3 regions of the Proteus sp. MB838 genome follow, and region 1 is predicted to be linked to each of the others. Evidence: riboswitches for the same ligand, from Rfam matches in the RefSeq annotation. Region 1 holds a riboswitch; each other region holds the start of a gene.
What was found. Region 1 has a riboswitch for thiamine pyrophosphate ahead of thiD (bifunctional hydroxymethylpyrimidine kinase/phosphomethylpyrimidine kinase). Riboswitches for the same ligand answer to the same signal wherever they lie in the genome.
Positions count from the first base shown of each region.

Region 1 (7,370 bases):
TCGATCCAACACTGCTGACAACGCTAGAAGGTTTGGCACACCGCGGTTATACCGAAGGTTTTTTACGTCGCCATACCCATGATGCCTACCAAACCTATGAATACGGCTATTCTGTATCAGATACACAACAGTTTGTAGGGGAATTTACAGGTAAACGTGTTAACGGTTTAGCTGAAGTGGATGTTAAAAATAAATTTATCTTAGGTGATAGCTTAGAGCTAATGACACCAACAGGAAATATTCAATTCACTTTAGATGCGTTATTTAATAAAAAACAACAGCCGACAGATGTTGCTCCGGGTAATGGCCATGTGGTTTATTTACCTGTTCCTGACGATGTTGATTTAAACTTTGCACTGCTTATTCGTAATCTGCCAGGAACGACAACCCGTCAACCTCATAAAATTGATGCGGTAGAAGTGAAGTAAATCATCATTATCTGATTTGATGTGGTCAATTTCAAAGATAGATCACATCAATACCTATTCATTTGCCGTATTATCTATTTCGAAAAATAAAGAACTAGAATGAATACAGTAAGACTAGGAACCACCTCCTTGGCAAATCCAATCTCCCTTGGATTTGCCTTTTCTTTTTTTATCCCCCGCTATTTTTATTATTATTTTTTGAGTAACGTAAATTGCTTTTGGCTTTGGTGATACTTTGTAAAAAAAATGGTAATTCGCCTAATATCCATTATCTTTAAATAAGTCATATTAATTAAGGAGTCATATTGATGGGCCAAATCAGTTTGCTGATTATCAATGGAAAAAACTCAGGCAATGAGGCTCTGCGACAAGCGGTTTATCAACAACGCAAGGAAGGTAATGATATCCAAGTCAGAGTGACATGGGAATCAAGTGATATTCAACGCTTTGTGCAAGAAGCACTACATATTCAAGCGCAAACCATTATCGCCGCAGGGGGTGATGGTACGATCAACAATGTCGCCTCTGAGCTGGTTCGTTTAGCCCCCTCTTCGCCCCCCGCGTTAGGCATTATCCCTTTAGGGACTGCAAATGATTTTGCCACCAGTGCACAAATCCCATTAGAGATGGACAAAGCGCTCAGTTTAGCGATTAAAGGTCGCGCCGTTCCTGTCGATATTATTAATGTGAACAAAACACATTACTTTATCAATATGGCCTCAGGTGGCTTTGGTACCAAGATCACCACTGAAACCCCTGAAGCACTAAAATCCGCCTTAGGTGGTGCTGCATATTTTATTAATGGTTTATTGCGTATTGATACCTTAAAAGCGGATCAATGCACCGTTGAAGCTGAAAATTTTCATTGGAAAGGTGAAGCTTTAATTATCGGTATTGGTAATGGACGCCAAGCGGGAGGTGGACAACAACTTTGCCCCGAAGCACTGATTAATGACAATAAACTCAATATTACCCTTGTTGAAGCCCGTGAATTGCTTCCTTCTCTATTAACCAGTCTGTTCGATCGTAAGAAAAATGACAAAATTATTGAGCGAGAAAGTGATTGGGTCACTATTAGTGCGGCTCATGAAATGGTATTTAATTTAGATGGTGAACCCCTTTTAGGGGATAAATTTGAATTTATTGTACTACCTGAAGCGATCCACTGCCGGTTACCGCCCCAATGTGACTTGTTATCTTAATGTAGATAAATGACAATCACTATCATCTCATCGTGAACTGGAGTAAGTAATGACTGATATAGTAAGTTTGTTAGGTGCTGATGCTAACTCATTATTGGAACATCGCTGCCAAACCATCCCAAGCGAAAATCTCTACCTGCCAGGTTCTGACTTTGTTGATCGTGTGATGATTGATAACAATCGCCCTAATACCGTATTGCGTTCTATGCAAACCCTGTTTAACCATGGTCGTTTAGCAGGAACGGGTTATCTTTCTATTTTACCTGTCGATCAGGGTGTTGAACACTCTGCCGCTGCCTCATTTGCCGCGAACCCACTCTATTTTGATCCCAAAAATATTGTTGAGCTTGCCATTGAAGCCGGATGTAACTGTGTTGCTTCCACCTATGGTGTTCTAGCTTCTGTTTCTCGTCGTTATGCACACAAAATCCCATTTTTGGTAAAACTTAATCATAACGAAACATTAAGCTATCCAACTCAATACGACCAAACGCTGTATGCCAGTGTTGAACAAGCCTTTGAAATGGGGGCTGTTGCTGTAGGTGCGACTATCTATTTTGGTTCTCCAGAAAGCCGCCGCCAAATCGAAGAGATCTCGATGGCATTTGAACGTGCCCATGAATTAGGCATGGTTACCGTATTATGGGCATATTTACGTAATCCAGCCTTTAAGAAAGATGGGGTTGATTACCATGCAAGTGCTGATTTAACAGGTCAAGCCAACCATTTAGCATCAACCATTGGTGCCGATATTGTTAAACAGAAAATGGCTGAAAATAACGGTGGCTTTAAAGCGATTGGTTTTGGTCATACTGATGAGCGTGTTTACACTAAACTGACGAGCGAAAACCCCATTGATTTAGTGCGTTACCAATTAGCTAACTGCTATATGGGACGTGCAGGATTAATTAACTCAGGTGGAGCATCGGGTAATAACGATCTTGCTGATGCAGTACGTACTGCAGTCATTAATAAACGTGCTGGAGGCATGGGGCTTATCTTAGGTCGTAAAGCCTTTAAGAAATCCATGAAAGACGGTGTTGCTCTAATTAATGCCGTACAAGATGTCTATTTAGATAAATCTGTGACTATTGCTTAATTTTTACGATTAAATTACGCATTGAAGCCCCTTTAATAGGGGCTTTTTGATATCACCACCAGCGATGAAAATGATGTACAGGGCCGAAACCTTGTCCCACCTCTAAACTGTCTGCCTGTTCTAACGCTTGCTGTAAATAGGCTTTTGCTTGTTTAACACAACTTTGCCAATCAGAAACTTGAGGACGAATAGCAGCTAAAGCGGCTGAAAGTGTGCATCCCGTACCGTGAGTGTTTTTTGTATTGATGCGCGGCGAAGTAAATCGCCATTGCCCATCTTGGGTCAATAACCAATCAGGACTTTCTTTCTCGCTTAAATGGCCCCCTTTCATCAATACCGCCTGACAACCTTGATAAAGTAATGCTTCACCTTGTTGTTTCATAGTTGTTTCATCTGTCGCGATATCACAACCTAATAGTGCTGCCGCCTCAGGCAGATTTGGCGTGATCAAATCAACGCGGGGTAATAACTGAGTGAACATTTTATCAATAGCATCAGGTTGTAACAGTGGATCGCCACTTTTGGCAAGCATAACAGTATCAAGTACGACAAAAGGAATGGGATATTGCTGCAGTTTATCGCAAACAACATCAATAATACTGGCATTAGAAAGCATACCAATTTTAGCGCTATCTATTCTGACATCAGAAAGTACCGCATCTAATTGTGCTGCGACAAAATCAGGGGATAAATCATAGACAGAGTGTACACCACAGGTATTTTGCGCTACCAGTGCAGTCATGACTGTTGTGCCATATACACCCAGTGCGGAAAATGTTTTCAGATCAGCCTGTATCCCCGCCCCACCACTCGGATCGGTGCCGGCGATAGACAACGCGTTATATCTCACTGATTAACTCCTCCTTTACCAGTTACAGAAAAGTCGGGCTCTGTTAATCAGCACAGTGACCTTGACTTCCCTACGCTGGCATTATCCAGATCAGGTTATACGGGTTCATCTCAGCCAATAGGCGCCCCGAGCCAAAGCTTATATGATATAAGCCACAAGAGTATCGCATGCAGAAGATAAAGAAGCTAGTTTGATAGTGACAACCTTTATCAGCTCACTTAACGTGCTTTAAGTTAACTTTTCTATTTTAGAAGATAAATTAATCTAGCTTATCTATAATAGAGGCAGGCTCGATGATTTATATTTTATTAGCTATCAATCTTGAATATATATTCTCAACATAAAACAATGATAAGCATAAAATAAAATATTTTGCTCATTTTAACGACAATCGATATATAATCTGCTAAATGAGGTATTTATAATGCATTTCTTGACCACCACTGATATGCGGAGGGGCTAAATGAAAAATGAACCATCGCAACAACAAAATGGACAATCAATGCCTTATCTTATTCCTGATGCAGATTTTAATGCGAAATTAAAAATTCACTCTAAAAATATCGAGCACACAAAAGAATTTCTTGAACAGGGGGTTCAAGATTTTGAATTACCTCAATATAACATTCCCGTAGGATATCGTTTTGTAAAATCATTAAAACGAAATCAATATCGTTTGATCACGACAACGGTTCCTTTTGAAACCGTTTATCTGGTAGAAGTTATTTTTCGTAAAGACATTGTGTATACCAAAACTATATGTACACAAGTCAAAGTTTGGCGCACGGTTGCTGAAGAACATAGTACTGTGACCCGAGCTATTCCTAGGGCATTTTTTAATTATTTACTCGAAAATTATAATATCGTTGTCTCTGATGAAGAACAAACGGGCGCTGGTAAACGATTCTGGGAGACAATGATTGACTGGGCTTTTAAAGCCAATTTATACATTTATATTTCTGATGGAACTGAAGAAGAGCGGCCTCTTATTAAACTAAATAACACTGATGAACTTTATGAAAAATGGGAAGATTTTTGCTGGGAAAAAGATCGCGATATTCATACTCATCGACTATTAGTTATTAGTAAAGAACCGTTATCTCAATAATTAAACGATTTTTTCTTAAAATCTGTGGGTTTTCCCCTCGTTACTCATAACTCACAGATTTACCCCTTCTTTAGGGGTGCTATAGTGAAGTGATCACTTTATCCAGCAGCCATAAAACTTAAACACTTTATAAACACATCTTCGTTTTTTGCTTTTTTTATTTAACTCTCATTATTAATTACTCTATTATCCTGCTCCTTTGCAATTTTGCCCATATAACAAACACTATTCATTATTAACGTTATATTAATATTTCAATATGCGATAAAAAAACCGATGGATATGTAATCGTTATATTATGTTATAATGTTTTTTAGATAATATTTAATCGTTATTATCTTACTTAGTTTGTTTTATTCTAAAATCTAATAAATTATGTATCATTATTAAGCTTAATAAATCCTCAATTATATTAACTAATACTATAAATAATTATCTTTTAAATGGGAGCAACTGAGATACATCTCTTTGTAACCATTTGAAATTAAATATAATGTTATTAAAATAGTTCAATTTCGGATAGCTCTTATCTGAATATTTCACTAATTAAATAACACTATGACACAAATTTTTTTAACATTACCAGAACCACCGCAATGCCGTATTCGGAGTTATATATGTCATCTACCTATTTTCACTCTAGCCTATTAGCAGCTACACTGTTTTCAGTTACGTTAACAGCACCTGCTTTTGCTTCTGAAAATACGCAAAACACACCTCAGACTATTACGACAAAAAAACCTCAGCCAGCAGAGAACACTTTCTCAGAAAAAAATGAGGAAAGCTATTGGGGAAAATTTAAACGTAATCTTACCCAAACTTGGGATAATGACCAATATAACTACTATTTACCGGTATGGACTTGGCATAACCGTTTTACTTACGATAAAGAAAAAACCAATCGTTATAACGAAACGCCTTGGGGATTTGGTATGGGTAAATATCGTTATGATAATGAGGGTGATTGGCATGGCTTATATGCTATGGCCTTTATGGATTCCAATAATCGTGTACAACCTATTATGGGCTATGGTTTTGAAAAAATGTGGTATCCCGGTGGAGATAGAGAGGGTTTTCGCATGGGGGCGGGCTTTACCTTAAGTGTGACTGCTCGTCATGAGTATAACTATATTCCTATGCCATTACCTCTACCGCTAGTGTCAGTCGGTTATGGACACTTATCATTACAGGCGACTTATGTACCAGGAACCTATAATAACGGTAATGTTTTATTTGCTTGGTTACGTTGGCAGTGATCGATTGCCCTAATAAAAAATAAAGTGACCCTTTTTAGAGTCACTTTTTTAATATCGCGTTTTTCTTATCTTTCGCTTAGGCTAACTTAGCCAAGATAATTTAACTATCTTGCCTTGCTTGTGTGGTTGTCAGCGATTTTTTAGTTCTTGAGATCTTAAAACCTATCCAGAGTAAGCCTACCCAAAATGGCATCAAAATAACGGAAATATTAATTTTTGGCATCATTAGAATAATGACCAAAATCATACATAAAAAGGCTAAACACAGATAGTTACCATAAGGATACCAAAGTGCTTTAAATGAAGGCTCTACACCCTCTTTAATTTTAGCTGCACGGAATTTTAAGTTTGCTAAACAGATCATGATCCAGTTAAGCACTAATGTTGTTACCACTAATGCCATTAATAGCTCTAAAGCTTGATCAGGGAGTAAATAGTTAACCAAGATCCCGAGTGATGTGGCTATCGCAGATAACCCCAAAGAAATAACAGGTACACCACGTTTATTAACCTTAGATAATGAATGCGGTGCATTGCCTTGTTTGGCTAAACCGTACAGCATCCGGCTATTAGAATAAACGCCACTGTTATAGACAGATAATGCCGCGGTTAAAACCACCGCATTTAAAATATGGGCAACAACAAAATTATCTAAATTATGGAAAATAAGTACGAAAGGACTTTCTCCTTTCACCACTTGGGTCCAAGGATAAAGAGAAAGCAGTACAATCAATGAACCAATATAGAAAATCAAAATACGATAAACAACTTGGTTAGTTGCTTTGGGGATACTTACTTTAGGATTTTCTGCTTCTGCGGCGGTGATCCCCACCAGCTCAAGTCCCCCAAATGAGAACATCACAATAGCTAATGCAGACATAAACCCAGTAAAGCCATGAGGGAAGAAACCTAGCTCCCATAAATTGCTCACAGAGGCTTGCGGACCACCATTACCACTGACCAATAAATAGCTACCAAATAAAATCATACCAACGATCGCCAAAACTTTTATAATGGCAAACCAAAACTCGGTTTCACCATACATTCTGACATTAATTAGGTTAATTAAATTAATAGCAACAAAAAACACCGCTACCGAAACCCACACCGGAATATCAGGTAACCAATAATTAATATATTTTCCTGCGGCGGTTAATTCAGCCATACCGACAAGAATAAACATAACCCAGTAGTTCCAACCTGATAAAAAGCCAGCAAATGGCCCCCAATACTTATTGGCAAAGTGACTAAATGAACCCGCAACCGGCTCTTCGGCAACCATTTCACCAAGTTGGCGCATGATCATAAACGCAATAAAACCACCAATCGCATAGCCTAATATAACTGATGGCCCAGTCATATTAATGGTTTGCGCGATACCAAGAAACAGACCAGCGCCGACAGCCCCACCCAGCGCAATCAGCTGG
Region 1 is NZ_BAABMO010000006.1:59,710-67,079, reverse strand. It holds gene trhP (prephenate-dependent tRNA uridine(34) hydroxylase TrhP) at 1-428, shown strand, start outside; gene yegS (lipid kinase YegS) at 737-1,630, shown strand; gene fbaB (class I fructose-bisphosphate aldolase) at 1,680-2,729, shown strand; gene thiD (bifunctional hydroxymethylpyrimidine kinase/phosphomethylpyrimidine kinase) at 2,782-3,579, opposite strand; TPP riboswitch at 3,630-3,718, opposite strand; gene ACYUCW_RS04220 (hypothetical protein) at 4,043-4,687, shown strand; gene pagP (lipid IV(A) palmitoyltransferase PagP) at 5,305-5,943, shown strand; gene ACYUCW_RS04210 (amino acid permease) at 6,044-7,370, opposite strand, start outside.

Region 2 (7,370 bases), on a different contig from region 1:
GTTGCGATGGGTGGCGAGGCAATACGCCGTATTGCTGAATGATAGGTAATAGTGTAGTGGGATCTTGCGCGACAAGCTGTAGATCTTCTGCACGGGAGCCTGGGAATAAAATCGCCCACGGGGTATCTAAGGTGACTCTCCCCCAAAGCTCTCCATTAATAAAGTTACCAATACGTCCTAAACCTAAACCAAATGGGATTAATGGAGCAACAAAGTCTGCGACTTGAAAAAAGTGACGTTTAGTGCGACGAGCAAACCAAATCATGGCGCAGATCACCCCAATTAAGCCACCGTGGAAGGACATTCCGCCATCCCAGACTTTAAATAGGTAAAGTGGATTATCTAAAAATACCGGTAAGTTATAGAATAAAACATATCCTAGACGCCCACCAATAAACACGCCCACAAACCCTACATAAAGTAATGTTTCGACTTCACTTTTTTGCCAACCACTGTTAGGTTTTGCCGCTCTGCGGTTTGCTAGCCATAATGCAAACACAAATCCAATCAAATACATCATGCCGTACCAGTGCAAAGATACTGGCCCGATAGAAAACATAACTGGATCGATTTCTGGAAATTTAAGGTAGTTTATACTCATTCTTCCCTACTTCACTTTATTAATGATTTTCTATCTATGGGTCGATGTGGATAACCCCTTAGACAAAAAGTTTATACGAAGGCCTATCAGATACCTCCGCGAATTAATCCACCTAATCCTTGTCTTTCCATAAAATCAGCAGACAATTTTTTTATCTCTATTGCCGTTTCAGCTTTCAACACCTGTTGCATAAAAGGCTGTAAGATAGCAGGATCTAGATGGCGCAATAAGTATTTTACCCTAGGTAAACTACGGCCACTCATGCTTAACTGACGAAAACCTAGCCCTATTAGTAGCAATGCCCCCATCGGCGTACCCGCCATTTCACCACAAACACTGACTGGTAACTGATAACGTTGGCATTCTAAAGCAATAATATTAAGCGAACGCAGTAATGCAGGATGCAAATTATCATAGAGCAGTGCTACATGGGTATTATTACGATCGACTGCAAGTAAATATTGCGTTAAATCATTGGTACCAATCGAGATAAAATCTACTCGATGTGCTAATTGCGGTAACATAAAGACCAATGAGGGGACTTCAAGCATGATCCCCACAGGTGGTAGAATGCATTCGCATTTCATTTCTCGGCTAACTTCAGCACATGCTCTTAGTAACAATGCTTTCGCTTCTTCAATTTCATCAATACTTGTCACCATCGGCAACAATATTTTCAAATTTTTAAATTCAAGATTAGCTTTTAACATCGCTCGTAGTTGGATCAGAAATATTTCTGGCTGATCAAGTAATATTCTGATCCCCCGCCACCCTAAACAAGGGTTCTCCTCATTTATCGGCATATAAGGAAGCTGTTTATCTGCACCTATATCTAAAGCACGTAGTACGACGGGTTTATTGGGAAAAAATGATAAGATTTCACGATAACGGTTTTTTTGTTCATCTTCGGAAGGAAAACCGCTTTGTAACATAAAAGGGATTTCTGTGCGATAAAGACCGACACCATCTATACCAACGCTAATACGTTGTTCATATTTAATGCTTAGCCCTGCATTTAATTGCACACTGATGGATTCACCATTTTTTAATACCGCTTGCTGTTCAAGCTGCTCTTCAGCAAGTTGACTCAATACTCTTTCTTCATCAATAATTTGCCGATATTCCTGCATGATAAAGGGTTCTGGTTCAATAAAAATCTCACCACGATAACCATCAAGAATCAGCATTCGGTTGTGAAGTAGCTCCGGTTGAATATCTGCCCCCATAATGGCAGGGATCCCCATTGCTCGCACTAAAATCGCTGAGTGTGAATGAGTCGCACCATCACGAACTATCACCCCTGCCAGTTGTTGTTCTGGCAACTCAGCCAATAGATTGGCACTAAGCTCATCCGCCACAAGAATAAAGCGATCTGGCCATGTATTTGTCGTACTGAGATCATCATCTAAATGAAATAGTAAGCGCTGACCTAATGCTTTTAAATCTGAAGCTCGTTCTCGCATATAACTATCTTTAAGACTTGAGAACTGTGCAGAAAACTTCTCTATCACCACTTTTACTGCCCACTCAGCAACATAGCCTTGTTGTATAACCCCAGTCATTTTTTGTCTTAATTGGGGATCGTTAAGTAAATGCGAATAGAGATCGAAAATAGCCGCACTCTCTTTTTGTGAATTTGCCATAAAGCGCTTACTAAAACGGCGACACTCCGATGTCGCATCTTCTAAGGCGACCGTTAATCGGTTTAATTCACTTTTTATATCCAGTGCACTTGCTTTAAAAACATGATCTAAGGTTGGCTGAGACATCTCTTGCCAACCATATGCCATCACTACCCCGTAGAAACGGATAGGGCTTTAATACGGCTTTGACGATATTGTCCAAATAATCCTTTCGTTTGCACTTGCGACAATATCGCCCCTAATTGGGTGGCTAGTGTCACCATAAAAGATTCTTCGCTTTCATTAAATAAGCGTCGCTCTTTTTGCTGAACCACCAGCACCCCAAGTAACTGACGACGATAGACAATGGGCACGCCGAGAAAAGCGCGCAGATCATCCTCTTTTACTTGTGGCAGATAGGTAAAATTAGGATGTTCACGAATATCAGCCAGATTAATCAGCTCAGAAAGACGTCCTACTTCACCCACCACCCCCTCATCAAATGAGAGGCTGACGGCACGTCCTTTCGGCTTTTTCAATCCCTTTGTGGCCATTAAATAGAAACAGCGATGAGGAATATCGGCAAGATAAATAGAACACACATCCGTGTGCATGGCTTGACACGTTTCTTTCACTAGTAGTTCAAGTGCTTCTGGCAGACTCGCTGCCATAGCCACTTTTTCTACAATTTCCCGCAAACGTGTCAGCATAGTGTTATCTAATACCTTTTACGGCGATATCCATAGGAAGGACGAGACATAGACACTTGTTCTTGTAATGGCATAACTACTGGTGCGAACTCTTTCATCACGCGACGATATACATCTCGTTTAAAAGAGACGACTTGACGAACAGGATACCAATAGCTAACCCAACGCCAACCATCAAACTCTGGCGTTTTGCTCTGCTGAACATTAATGTCCTTGTCGTTACTTGTTAACTGCAAAAGGAACCAACGCTGTTTTTGTCCAATACAAACAGGTTTTGTGTCCCAACGCACCAAACGCTTAGGTAACTTGTAACGTAACCAGTTACGCGTGGAGGCAAGGATTTTAACATCCTTACGACTTAATCCAACTTCTTCGAACAACTCACGATACATGGCTTGTTCTGGTGATTCTCCAGGATTAATTCCCCCTTGAGGAAATTGCCATGAATGTTGTCCATAGCGACGGGCCCAAAGCACTTGCCCTTGCCGATTACAAATTACAATCCCCACATTCGGGCGGTAGCCATCATCATCGATCACCAGACTACCTCAATAACCAAACTTGAAAGATAACTCATTGTTTCATACTACCCACAAACGGTAAACCACTATCAACAGACTTTGCACAACGTGAGTATTTATCTACAATGGGAATGTCTCAACGGGGTGCTTTTTTAAGCTGAGAAAAACTCGTGGAACCTGATCCAGCTAATACTGGCGTAGGGATTTGAGTCAGGATGGCGCAATAATAACTCATTTGCCTCCTCACTCCTCAGATCCTACTTGACTTTTTACTGAGGAAAATAGCGTGTTAATAAATTCTCTTCGTTCAACTCTTTTATTCAGTGCACTAGGTTTGTTCAGTGCTTTTGCCGCAAATGCACAACAAACCAAACCCACACTTACCGTCTATACCTATGACTCTTTTACCGCGGATTGGGGGCCTGGTCCGGCAATTAAAAAAGCATTTGAACAACAATGTGATTGTGAGCTAAAACTGGTTGCCCTTTCGGATGGAGTTTCTCTCCTTAATCGTTTACGTATGGAAGGGAGTAAAAGTAAGGCAGATATTATTTTAGGGCTAGATAACAATCTTATTCATGCGGCAAAACAGACCGGACTTTTTGCACCAAGCAATATTGATACATCAAAACTGGCATTACCTGAAAAATGGACTGATGACACTTTTGTGCCTTATGACTACGGTTATTTCGCTTTTATTTACGATAAAAATCGTATTACTCATCCCCCTAAAAGCATGGATGAGTTGTTAAATAGCCAACAGCCGTGGAAAATCCTTTATCAAGATCCACGTACCAGTACCCCCGGCTTAGGCTTAATGTTATGGATGCAATCACTGTATCCAAACAATACCGCTGAGCAGTGGCAAAAATTGGCGAATAAAACACTGACAGTAACCAAAGGCTGGAGTGAGTCCTATGGCTTATTCTTGAAAGGAGAAGGGGATTTTGTGCTTAGTTACACCTCATCTCCGGGCTACCATATTTTGGCTGATAAAAAAGACAATTATGCGGCTGCTATTTTTGATGAAGGACACTATTTACAGGTAGAAGTTGCAGCCAAGCTAAAATCCAGCAAACAGCCAGAATTAGCTCAGCAATTTATGCAATTTATGCTAACCCCCGCTTTCCAAGAAACCATCCCAACCACTAATTGGATGTATCCTGTTATTGATATGCCACTACCTGAGGTCTACTCCGTTATGCCTAAACCGCAAAAGTCATTACAATTTGATGCTGATGTGGTAGCCAAAGAGCGCCAAACATGGACACGTAATTGGCAATCTGCGGTTAGCCGCTAATGGGTAAATGGCTTATCCCGGGGCTATGTGCCTCGGGATTATTACTTACCGTCGCCCTTCTCTCCTTCGGTGCTTTATGGTTTAACGCGCCAAGTGGTGATTTATCGACTATTTTTGCTGATAGTTACCTATGGCATGTGGTGCGCTTTACTTTTTGGCAAGCATTTTTATCCGCGCTATTTTCCATTTTACCGGCAATTTGGTTAGCAAAAGCGCTCTATCGACGCCAGTTTGTTGGCAGAACGCTCTTTTTACGCTTATGTGCAATGAGTTTAGTTCTACCGGTGTTAGTGGCGCTATTTGGCATTTTAACTGTGTATGGTCGCATGGGGTGGCTGGCTCAAATATGCCAATGGTTAGGGATTGATTACCATTTTATGCCTTATGGTTTACAAGGCATTTTACTCGCACATATTTTTTTCAATATGCCACTGGCTACCAGAATGTTGTTACAAGCCTTGGAAAGTATTTCTACCGAGCAACGCCAATTAGCATCACAATTGGGAATGAATGGCTGGCAACGTTTTCGTTTTCTCGAGTGGCCCTATTTATGGCGACAAATCCTGCCTACTGCATCACTGATTTTTATGCTCTGCTTTGCAAGTTTCGCGACTGTATTAGCGCTGGGAGGTGGGCCTGCGGCAACAACTGTTGAATTGGCAATTTATCAAGCATTAAGTTATGACTACGATTTACATCGTGCAGCGCTATTAGCATTAATTCAGCTATTTTGCTGCTTAGGATTAGTACTTGTTAGCCAAAAATTAAAGGGAACACTCTTTGTCGGTAGTCATCAAAAACTAAGCTGGCGTGATCCTAGCGACTCATTAATCAATAAAATAACGGATAGTTTAATTATCGTACTTGCTATGCTCTTTTTACTTCCTCCGTTATTAGCGGTGATAAGTGATGGCTTAAACAGTCAATTATTAGGTGTTCTACAACAGCCGGTACTTTGGCAAGCCTTTACAACATCATTAATTATTGCACTTGGCGCTGGGGGACTTTGTGTTATTTTAACGATGATGTTGCTCTGGAGTAGTCGAGAATTACGCTTACGCCATTTTAAAAAGGCCGGACAAGCGCTGGAAATGAGTGGACTCATTATTCTAGCTATGCCGGGCATTGTATTAGCGACGGGCTTTTTTCTATTATTAAACAGCACAACCGGATTACCTGAATCCCCCTATCTTTTAGTGATCCTCACTAATGCGCTTATGGCTATTCCATATGCTTTAAAAGTACTTGAAAACCCAATGAATGATATTGCAGCCCGCTATAATCTATTATGTGCTTCCCTTAATTTGCGAGGTATTAATCGTCTACGTTGGATAGAGCTACGCGCTTTGAAAAAGCCACTATCACAAGCACTGGCTTTTGCTTGTGTCATTTCCATTGGTGATTTTGGTATTGTTGCCTTATTTGGAAATGAAACTTTTAGAACATTACCTTTTTACCTCTATCAGCAAATCGGTGCTTATCACACACAAGATGGCGCTGTCACCGCGATGCTCCTTTTGCTGTTATGTTTCACGCTTTTTAGCCTTATCGAACGCGTTTCAGGAAAATCCTATGATTAAGTTAGAGCAGCTTTCTTATACCTATGAGCACCAACATCTGACCTTTAATTTAACGGTAAAAGCGGGGGAGCGTATTGCTATTTTAGGTCCCAGTGGTGCAGGTAAAAGCTCATTACTCAGCTTAATAGCGGGTTTTCTGCCCTCAGAGTCAGGCTCATTATTTTTAAAAGGGAAAGATCATACCAAAACAGCCCCTGCCCAACGCCCTATCTCGATGTTATTTCAAGATAACAATCTTTTTCCTCATCTCACGGTAAGACAAAATATTGGTTTAGGGCTAGATCCAGGGCTAAAGCTCACTGTGGCACAGAAAGCACTATTAGAAAGTCGAGCCAAACAGGTTTCTTTAAGTGATTATCTAGAGCGTTTACCTTCACAGCTATCAGGAGGTCAACGTCAACGAGTGGCAATTGCCCGTTGTCTGGTACGTGAACAGCCTATTTTATTGTTAGACGAACCTTTTTCCGCCCTTGATCCCGCATTACGTATCGAAATGCTGACATTATTAGAACAAATTTGTGATGAAAAAAATCTCACTTTACTCATGGTGTCTCACAGCTTAGAAGATGCTCATAAAATCGCACCAAGAGCGCTTGTTATTGATAATGGCACCATTGTCTATGATGGAAATACAGCGTCATTAATCAAAGGCGAAGTGGATCAATCACTGCTTTTAGGGATACCTTTTAATTAATCTATTGAAATATAGCTGTATAAATAACCACTAATTTAACTATAATAAACATATCTTCACTTACTTGATATGTATTATTTATGACATACCACACAGAGCAAGGCTTTATTCTTACCCGCCATTGGAGTGATACCCCACAAGGTATCGCTGTCTCCTATTGGTTGGCGACAGAAAATGGACCGCGTAAAGTCACGGTTGCAAAGCAGTATGCTATTGGTTTTGTTGCCCAACAAAATGAAAGTATATTACGCTCAGTGGTTGGTCATAATCGCGATATTGATATTCGTCCTCTGGCGTTAAAAGACTTTGAAAGACAACCTGTTTTGGGGGTTTATTGTAAAC
Region 2 is NZ_BAABMO010000035.1:10,079-17,448, reverse strand. It holds gene lgt (prolipoprotein diacylglyceryl transferase) at 1-601, opposite strand, end outside; partial or broken gene ptsP (phosphoenolpyruvate--protein phosphotransferase) at 688-2,933, opposite strand; gene rppH (RNA pyrophosphohydrolase) at 2,942-3,472, opposite strand; TPP riboswitch at 3,585-3,676, shown strand; gene thiB (thiamine ABC transporter substrate binding subunit) at 3,741-4,754, shown strand; gene thiP (thiamine/thiamine pyrophosphate ABC transporter permease ThiP) at 4,754-6,334, shown strand; gene thiQ (thiamine ABC transporter ATP-binding protein ThiQ) at 6,327-7,028, shown strand; gene ACYUCW_RS14155 (DNA polymerase II) at 7,109-7,370, shown strand, end outside.
Region 2: linked by a shared signal. The riboswitch ahead of thiB (thiamine ABC transporter substrate binding subunit) and the one ahead of thiD (bifunctional hydroxymethylpyrimidine kinase/phosphomethylpyrimidine kinase) in region 1 are both predicted to bind thiamine pyrophosphate.

Region 3 (7,370 bases), on a different contig from region 1:
CAATTTTATCAATGCCGGCTTGCCCTAATCTATCAGGGGTTTGTAACCGCCAATGAAAATCTTGTTTTTTTCCTCTTAGATGATGCAACTGATAAGTGGGTTCATGATAAGTTTCTTGATAAACCATTACACCATCAATACCGAGCGTTTTTAATTCAGCATACTCATTTGTCGCCAGAGGTTGTACTTCCATCATTAATAAACTGAACTGCTGGCGAATAAGCGGTATATATTGACGGAAATAATCCATACCAACTTTTCTTTGATGCTCTCCTGTAACGAGTAGCAGGCTATCAAAACCTAATTGCCGAATGCTATGACATTCAGCAAGGATTTCGTTTTCATTTAATGTTTTGCGCTTGATGGCATTACTCATTGAAAAGCCACAATAAGTACAATCATTAGCACATAAATTAGAGAGGTACAGTGGAACATATAAACCGACAACATTACCAAAACGTTGTCGAGTTAGTTGCTGAGCACGTTGTGCCATTGGCTCTAAATAATGTCGGCCAGCAGGGGAGATCAGCGCCATAAAATCATCAAGCGTTAAAGTATGATGAGATAAAGCAGTTTCAACATCTTCACAAGTTTTACTATTCAGTCTTAACGTGATGTCATCCCAAGCTAATTGTTGCCAATAATCAGAAAATGTTTTCATTAGAAAGCCTCTAAATATTGGGTTAATGGGCTAGAGGCTTGTGCTTGCATATGTGTTATTGAAGTCGGTACAGCCAGTCCAGATTGTCGAGCAAGCTCTCCAGCATCAATTGCAGCTTTAAAAGCTTGAGCCATTAAAACTGGATTTTTAGCTACGGCTATGGCGGTATTGACGAGTACAGCATCCGCACCCAATTCTAAAGCTTCAAGAGCATGGCTTGGTGCGCCAATACCTGCGTCAACAACAACGGGTATTGAGGTTTGCTCAATAATAATCCGCAAAAAATCGCGAGTTTGTAAACCCTGATTGGAACCAATAGGTGAACCTAACGGCATTACAGCTGCGCATCCTACCTCTTCTAAACGACGGCATAATACCGGATCAGCACTGCAATAAGGTAAAACCACAAAACCTTCTTTAACGAGAAGTTCAGCCGCTTTAAGTGTTTCTATTGGATCAGGAAGTAGGTATTTGGTATCAGGATGAATTTCTAATTTGATCCAATGGGTATCAAAGGCCTCTTTTGCTAATCGTGCAGCAAAAACGGCTTCTTGTGCTGTTTTTGCACCAGAAGTATTAGGTAATAATTTTACCCCTAATGATTTAAGAGGGGCGATTAGATCATCATTGCCATTTTTTAAATCAACACGCTTCATTGCCATTGTCACTAATTGGCTACCAGAGGCTTTAATGGCTTCAGCCATGAGTGTTGGTGTCGCAAATTTACCTGTACCAGTAAATAACCTTGATGTGAATGTAGTATCAGCAATTTTCAACATATCAGCCTCCCGCAATTGCTTGAAAGAGAAGAATTGTGTCACCCTCATTGATCATTTGTGTATTCCAGTTTTCACGCGGAATAATGATGTCGTTGATAGCGAGTGCCACCCCTATAGAGGGTTGTTTTAACTCAATAAGGAGCTGGCTTATCGTGACAGGCATATCCAGAGAATAACGTTCGTCATTTACGGTAATATTCATGCTAACCCTCGACAAACAGGACAGTTTTTTGATGGTGTTAAGCGCAAGGTGCTCCAATTTTGTTTTCTACCATCGAACAGACGTAGTTTTCCACTTAACGTACTTGGTAAACCTGCAAGTAACTTAATTGCTTCAAGTGCCTGCAGAGTACCAATGACCCCTACAACGGGGCCTAGAATTCCAGCTGTTTGGCAATTGCGTTGTGGCTCTTTGTTATCAGGATAGAGACAGTGGTAACAACCATGCATAAAAGGGGGCTCAAACACGATCAACTGACCACTAAATCCAACGGCACTGCCACTAATAAGCGGTATTTGTTGTTTAACACAGATACGATTGATTGCTTGGCGAGTGCTCATGTTATCAGTGCAATCTAAAACTAAATCGATGTTTTGAAGCAACGTAGAGAGAAAATCATCATTAACACGTTGTTTATAGGTGGTGATTTTAATGTCAGGATTTAAGGCAAGTAGAGCCTGTTTGGCGATGTCTGATTTTGCATCTGGGATATCTTGAGTGCGATAGAGAATTTGACGCTGTAAATTCGAGACATGCAAATTATCATCATCGACTAAAATAAGTTCACCCACTCCTGCACCTGCTAGATAAAGTGATGCTGGAGAGCCTAACCCACCTAAGCCAATAATTAATACTCTGGCTTGCTGTATTTTGGTTTGCCCTTTTAATCCTATATCTTCTAACATCACTTGTCGGCTATAACGCATAAAATCATTATCATTTAGCATGATGGTTTTCCCTCTACTAATTCTAATAATTTAAGTGTTACCTGTTGCCAGTCTGATGCCTTTGTTATTGCACTCACTAAAGCAACTCCACCAACGCCAGTTGCTACGACATCAGAGACTTTTTCTAGAGAGATCCCGCCAATAGCAACGGTTGGAAAATCATGAGTTTGTTCTACTTGATGTTTGAGTGCTCTTAAACCTTGTGGCTTTGATGGCATATCTTTCGTCGTCGTTGGAAATATATGCCCTAAAGCAATATAAGAGGGAAGTAACCTTTTTGCTCTTTGTAGTTCAGTGTCATTATGGGTGGAAATACCAAGGCATAAACCTGACTGTTTAATAGCATCAAGATCGGCAATGTCGAGATCTTCTTGTCCAAGATGAACACCATAAGCGTGATGTTTAATGGCGAGTTGCCAATAATCATTGATAAATAATCTTGCGTTATACTCACGACCTAATTTGATTGCAGTGATTATATCTTGTTCAACATCTTTGGGCTGTTTATCTTTGATGCGTAATTGGATCGTTGTTACACCTATTTTCAACAGGCGCTCAATCCATTCAATAGAATCGACAACAGGGTAAAGCCCCAACTTTTTTTCGGTTGGGGCAAAAGCCGAATTAGAGGATCTGTTCATTATCAGCTACCTCGGAACTGGCTATTTCTGCACTGTGGTATAGCTCACTACCATGGGCTTTAAAGGCTTGCGACATCTGCTCCATACCTGCTGCATAATCACGCACTTCTTGTGTTATCTTCATTGAGCAGAATTTAGGTCCACACATAGAGCAGAAGTGAGCGACTTTCCCCGATGCTTGAGGTAAGGTTTCATCGTGATATTGACGGGCAGTTTCAGGATCAAGTGCTAGATTAAATTGATCTTCCCATCGAAACTCAAAACGGGCTTTAGACATGGCGTTATCACGTATTTGCGCGCCGGGATGTCCTTTGGCAAGATCAGCAGCATGGGCGGCGATTTTATAAGTAATAAGACCTTGTTTCACATCTTCTTTATTGGGGAGTCCGAGATGCTCTTTCGGAGTGACATAACAGAGCATGGCACAGCCAAACCAGCCAATCATTGCAGCGCCAATACCGGAAGTAAAATGATCGTAGCCCGGTGCTATATCAGTTGTTAGAGGGCCTAATGTATAGAAGGGGGCTTCATGACAATGCTCTAGTTCTTCCGTCATATTGCGACGTATCATCTGCATTGGTACATGACCCGGGCCTTCAATCATGACTTGTACATCATATTCCCAAGCAATCTTTGTTAATTCACCCAAGGTATGTAATTCAGCGAACTGTGCTTCATCGTTAGCATCTTGGATAGAGCCGGGTCTTAGACCATCACCTAATGATAATGAAACATCATAAGCGGTGCAGATTTCGCAAATCTCCCGGAAGTGGGTATAGAGGAAATTCTCTTTATGGTGTGATAAACACCACTTCGCCATAATTGATCCACCACGAGAGACAATGCCCGTTAAACGTTTTGCGGTCATAGGAACATAGCGTAATAGGACACCTGCATGGATAGTGAAGTAATCTACCCCTTGTTCCGCTTGTTCTAATAAAGTATCACGGAACATTTCCCAAGTGAGATCTTCTGCAATACCGTTAACTTTTTCGAGAGCTTGATAAATAGGAACAGTACCAATAGGGACTGGGCTATTACGGATGATCCATTCACGTGTTTCGTGGATATAACGTCCAGTTGACAGATCCATTACCGTATCGGCCCCCCAACGTGTTGACCAAATCAGTTTTTCTACTTCTTCTTCGATAGATGAGGTAACCGAAGAGTTGCCGATATTAGCATTCACCTTAACTAAGAAATTACGGCCAATAATCATCGGCTCAGATTCTGGGTGATTGATATTGGCAGGAATAATGGCACGGCCGGCGGCAACTTCTTGGCGTACAAACTCAGGCGTAATATTGTCAGGTAAATGTGCACCAAAGCTAAATCCGGCATGTTGTTGGCGTAATACTTCGCTACGAATACGTTCTCGCCCCATATTTTCTCGAATGGCAATAAATTCCATTTCTGGCGTAATAATACCTTTGCGAGCGTAATGTAATTGCGTCACTCTCTTATTATTTAGCGCTTTTCTAGGGCTGGGTTTTAACGGAAAGCGTAGATGTTCTAATCCTGCATCAGTAAGGCGTTGTTGAGTGAAATCAGAACTTAAGTGTGAAAGAGGTTCGGTATCATTACGCGCATCAATCCATGGTTGGCGAATTTTTTTTAAGCCAAGATTAACGTCAAGTTGAGAAGTTGGATCACCATAAGGCCCTGAAGTGTCATAGACTGGAATAGGTTCATTCTCTTCAAAAATAGGATCTTCTTTTGAGCCACCGATCAGGGTTTTATCAAGTTGGATCTCACGCATTGGCACTTGAATATCTGAACGAGTACCAGTGATATAAATACGTTTTGAATTGGGAAAATTAATACCTTGAATAGTGCTAATAAAGGATTGCGCTGCATCGCGTTGTTCTTTACGTGGGCGCTGTTTATTCGCAGTGGGCGAAACATCTTTAATAGAGATAGTTTGATTTTTGGACATAGCATTTCCTAATAAATATCAATCAAGCACAAGGCTTGTCGGGTGAATATTGAGAAAAATGCTTGTCTGGAGGTCGCAGGGAGTATCGACAGATAAGAGTGTAAAAAATAGACACAATGAAGCTATCTAAAGGTCGAATGACTCTTGTTCCCTTCGCGGGTATTAGCCCGATCAGGTTCCGCGGATCCCGAATTAACGGTCTCAGCCTGTGTTAAAAATAGCCTTATAAACACTAGGCACTCCGACAAGAATGCCCACAGTATATTAAAGATCTTAAAAACTACAAGCCCGATAATGATTATTTATTTAACTGCCAGTAGCACTGTTGCCATTCTTTTTCTGTTGCTATTTGGCTTAATCTTTCATCGGCGTTAATGGTGATAACCTCATTTGCTTGATAGCATAAAGGGAGATCGTTGGCTGAGTCAGTATAGAAATAAATATAAGAGTTGTTAATGTTATTTTGTTCTTTCCACTGATTGAGTCGAGTGACTTTACCCTCTCTAAAGGTAGGAATACCCTCAATATGGCCTGTATAATGATTATTTTTTATCTGCATATCAATGCCCATAGAAATATCAGCATTAAGTTGTTTTGCAATCGCATGTACCAGAAAAGACATAGTTGCAGAGATAATGATAACGGGGATATTTTGTTGTCGGTATAGGTTTATAGTATTAATGCCTTGAGGATAGAGCAATGGCTTGATTATGGTATGAGTAAAATCAGTAACCCATTGATTTATTTCTTCAATATTATGCTGATTAAAATAAGATAAATGTTGGTGTAAGTACTTATTTATATTGAGCCTTTCTGCGTAATAGTCAGCGATCATTTGTTTATCTAAAGCTAAAAAAGCAGGATCAGTGACTCTCTTTTTCTCCCACAAGTAATTTGTCCATAAACAGCTAGAATCTCCGGCTAACAGTGTTTCATCTAAATCAAAAATAGCGATCTTATGTTTCGTTATGTTTGTCATTCGAGTGAACCTTATTTATAAATATAATTTATATTTTTACCATGGAGGTATAGATGAATTTTGGCGTAGCGACATAATTCATTGAGCGGCTCTTGTGAAAGAGAGTATCCTCTATTGTATATCATTAACTAAGATAGAATTATTACTATGCATTTATATACGCTAACAGGTGGTGAAAAAGGCTGGTGGACAGTCAGCCTAGGTGGCCGAGTTTGGTTACCCAAAGGTGAACTTCCATTTGGTTTAGCAACAGATTGGGGACTTGTGGGTAAACAAGCCAAAATTGTTGGGGAATGGCAAGGAGAAAACGTCTGGCTGATTTATGACAAAATGGAAAGCGATATGTGTTCACCAAGGCTTATCGCATCTCAAGATGAAAAGTTATTTAAATTAGTCGGTCGTGGTGTTCAACTTGCTGAATTTTATCGTTCTCATCGGTTTTGTGGCTATTGTGGGGCTAAAATGCGCCATAGTGAGAGTGAATGGGCATGTTTATGTGATAACTGTCATGAGCGTTATTACCCACAAATAGCACCTTGTATTATTGTTGGTATTCGTAATAAAGATAAAATTCTATTAGCACACCATGTTAGGCATAAACATTCACCACTCTACACCGTTTTAGCTGGTTTTGTTGAAGTAGGGGAAAGCTTAGAAGATGCGGTAGCTCGCGAAGTTTTTGAAGAAAGTCATATTCATATTCGCAATATTCGTTATGTTTCTTCACAACCATGGCCTTTCCCTCATTCTCTTATGATGGGTTTTCTTGCCGATTATGCAGGGGGAGAGTTACGACATGATCCTTCGGAATTAATCAGTGCAGCATGGTATCGCTATGATGAGTTACCACAAATACCACCTTCTGATACTATTGCGCGACGTTTAATAGAAGATACGATAGCGAATATTAGACAAGATGAAGAAAATAGCTAAATAAAGGTGTTGTCTGCCAACTGTTATTTTTCCAACATGTTACACTACACGCTATTTTGCGGCCCTATTACTATTAATGGAGTTAGACATGAGTGAGTTGAAAAACGACCGCTATTTACGTGCGCTGTTGCGCCAACCTGTTGATGTCACCCCTGTTTGGATGATGCGTCAGGCAGGCAGATACCTTCCTGAATACAAGGAAACACGAGCACAGGCGGGAGACTTCATCTCATTGTGCAAAAATACCGAATTGGCATGCGAAGTTACCTTACAGCCTTTAAGACGTTTTCCTTTAGATGCCGCTATTCTATTTTCTGATATTTTAACTATCCCTGATGCGATGGGATTAGGTCTGTATTTTGAAACAGGGGAAGGTCCTCGTTTTAAAACACCGATAAATAGCCTTGATGATATAAAAAAATTACCTATTCCTGATCCGGAAGATGAACTAGGTTATGTCATGAATGCGGTACGTGCTATTCGTCATGCATTG
Region 3 is NZ_BAABMO010000043.1:14,690-22,059, forward strand. It holds gene thiH (2-iminoacetate synthase ThiH) at 1-661, opposite strand, end outside; gene ACYUCW_RS15310 (thiazole synthase) at 661-1,440, opposite strand; gene thiS (sulfur carrier protein ThiS) at 1,442-1,642, opposite strand; gene ACYUCW_RS15320 (HesA/MoeB/ThiF family protein) at 1,639-2,388, opposite strand; gene thiE (thiamine phosphate synthase) at 2,382-3,029, opposite strand; gene thiC (phosphomethylpyrimidine synthase ThiC) at 3,013-4,965, opposite strand; TPP riboswitch at 5,097-5,219, opposite strand; gene ACYUCW_RS15335 (HAD family hydrolase) at 5,264-5,944, opposite strand; gene nudC (NAD(+) diphosphatase) at 6,092-6,877, shown strand; gene hemE (uroporphyrinogen decarboxylase) at 6,966-7,370, shown strand, end outside.
Region 3: linked by a shared signal. The riboswitch ahead of thiC (phosphomethylpyrimidine synthase ThiC) and the one ahead of thiD (bifunctional hydroxymethylpyrimidine kinase/phosphomethylpyrimidine kinase) in region 1 are both predicted to bind thiamine pyrophosphate.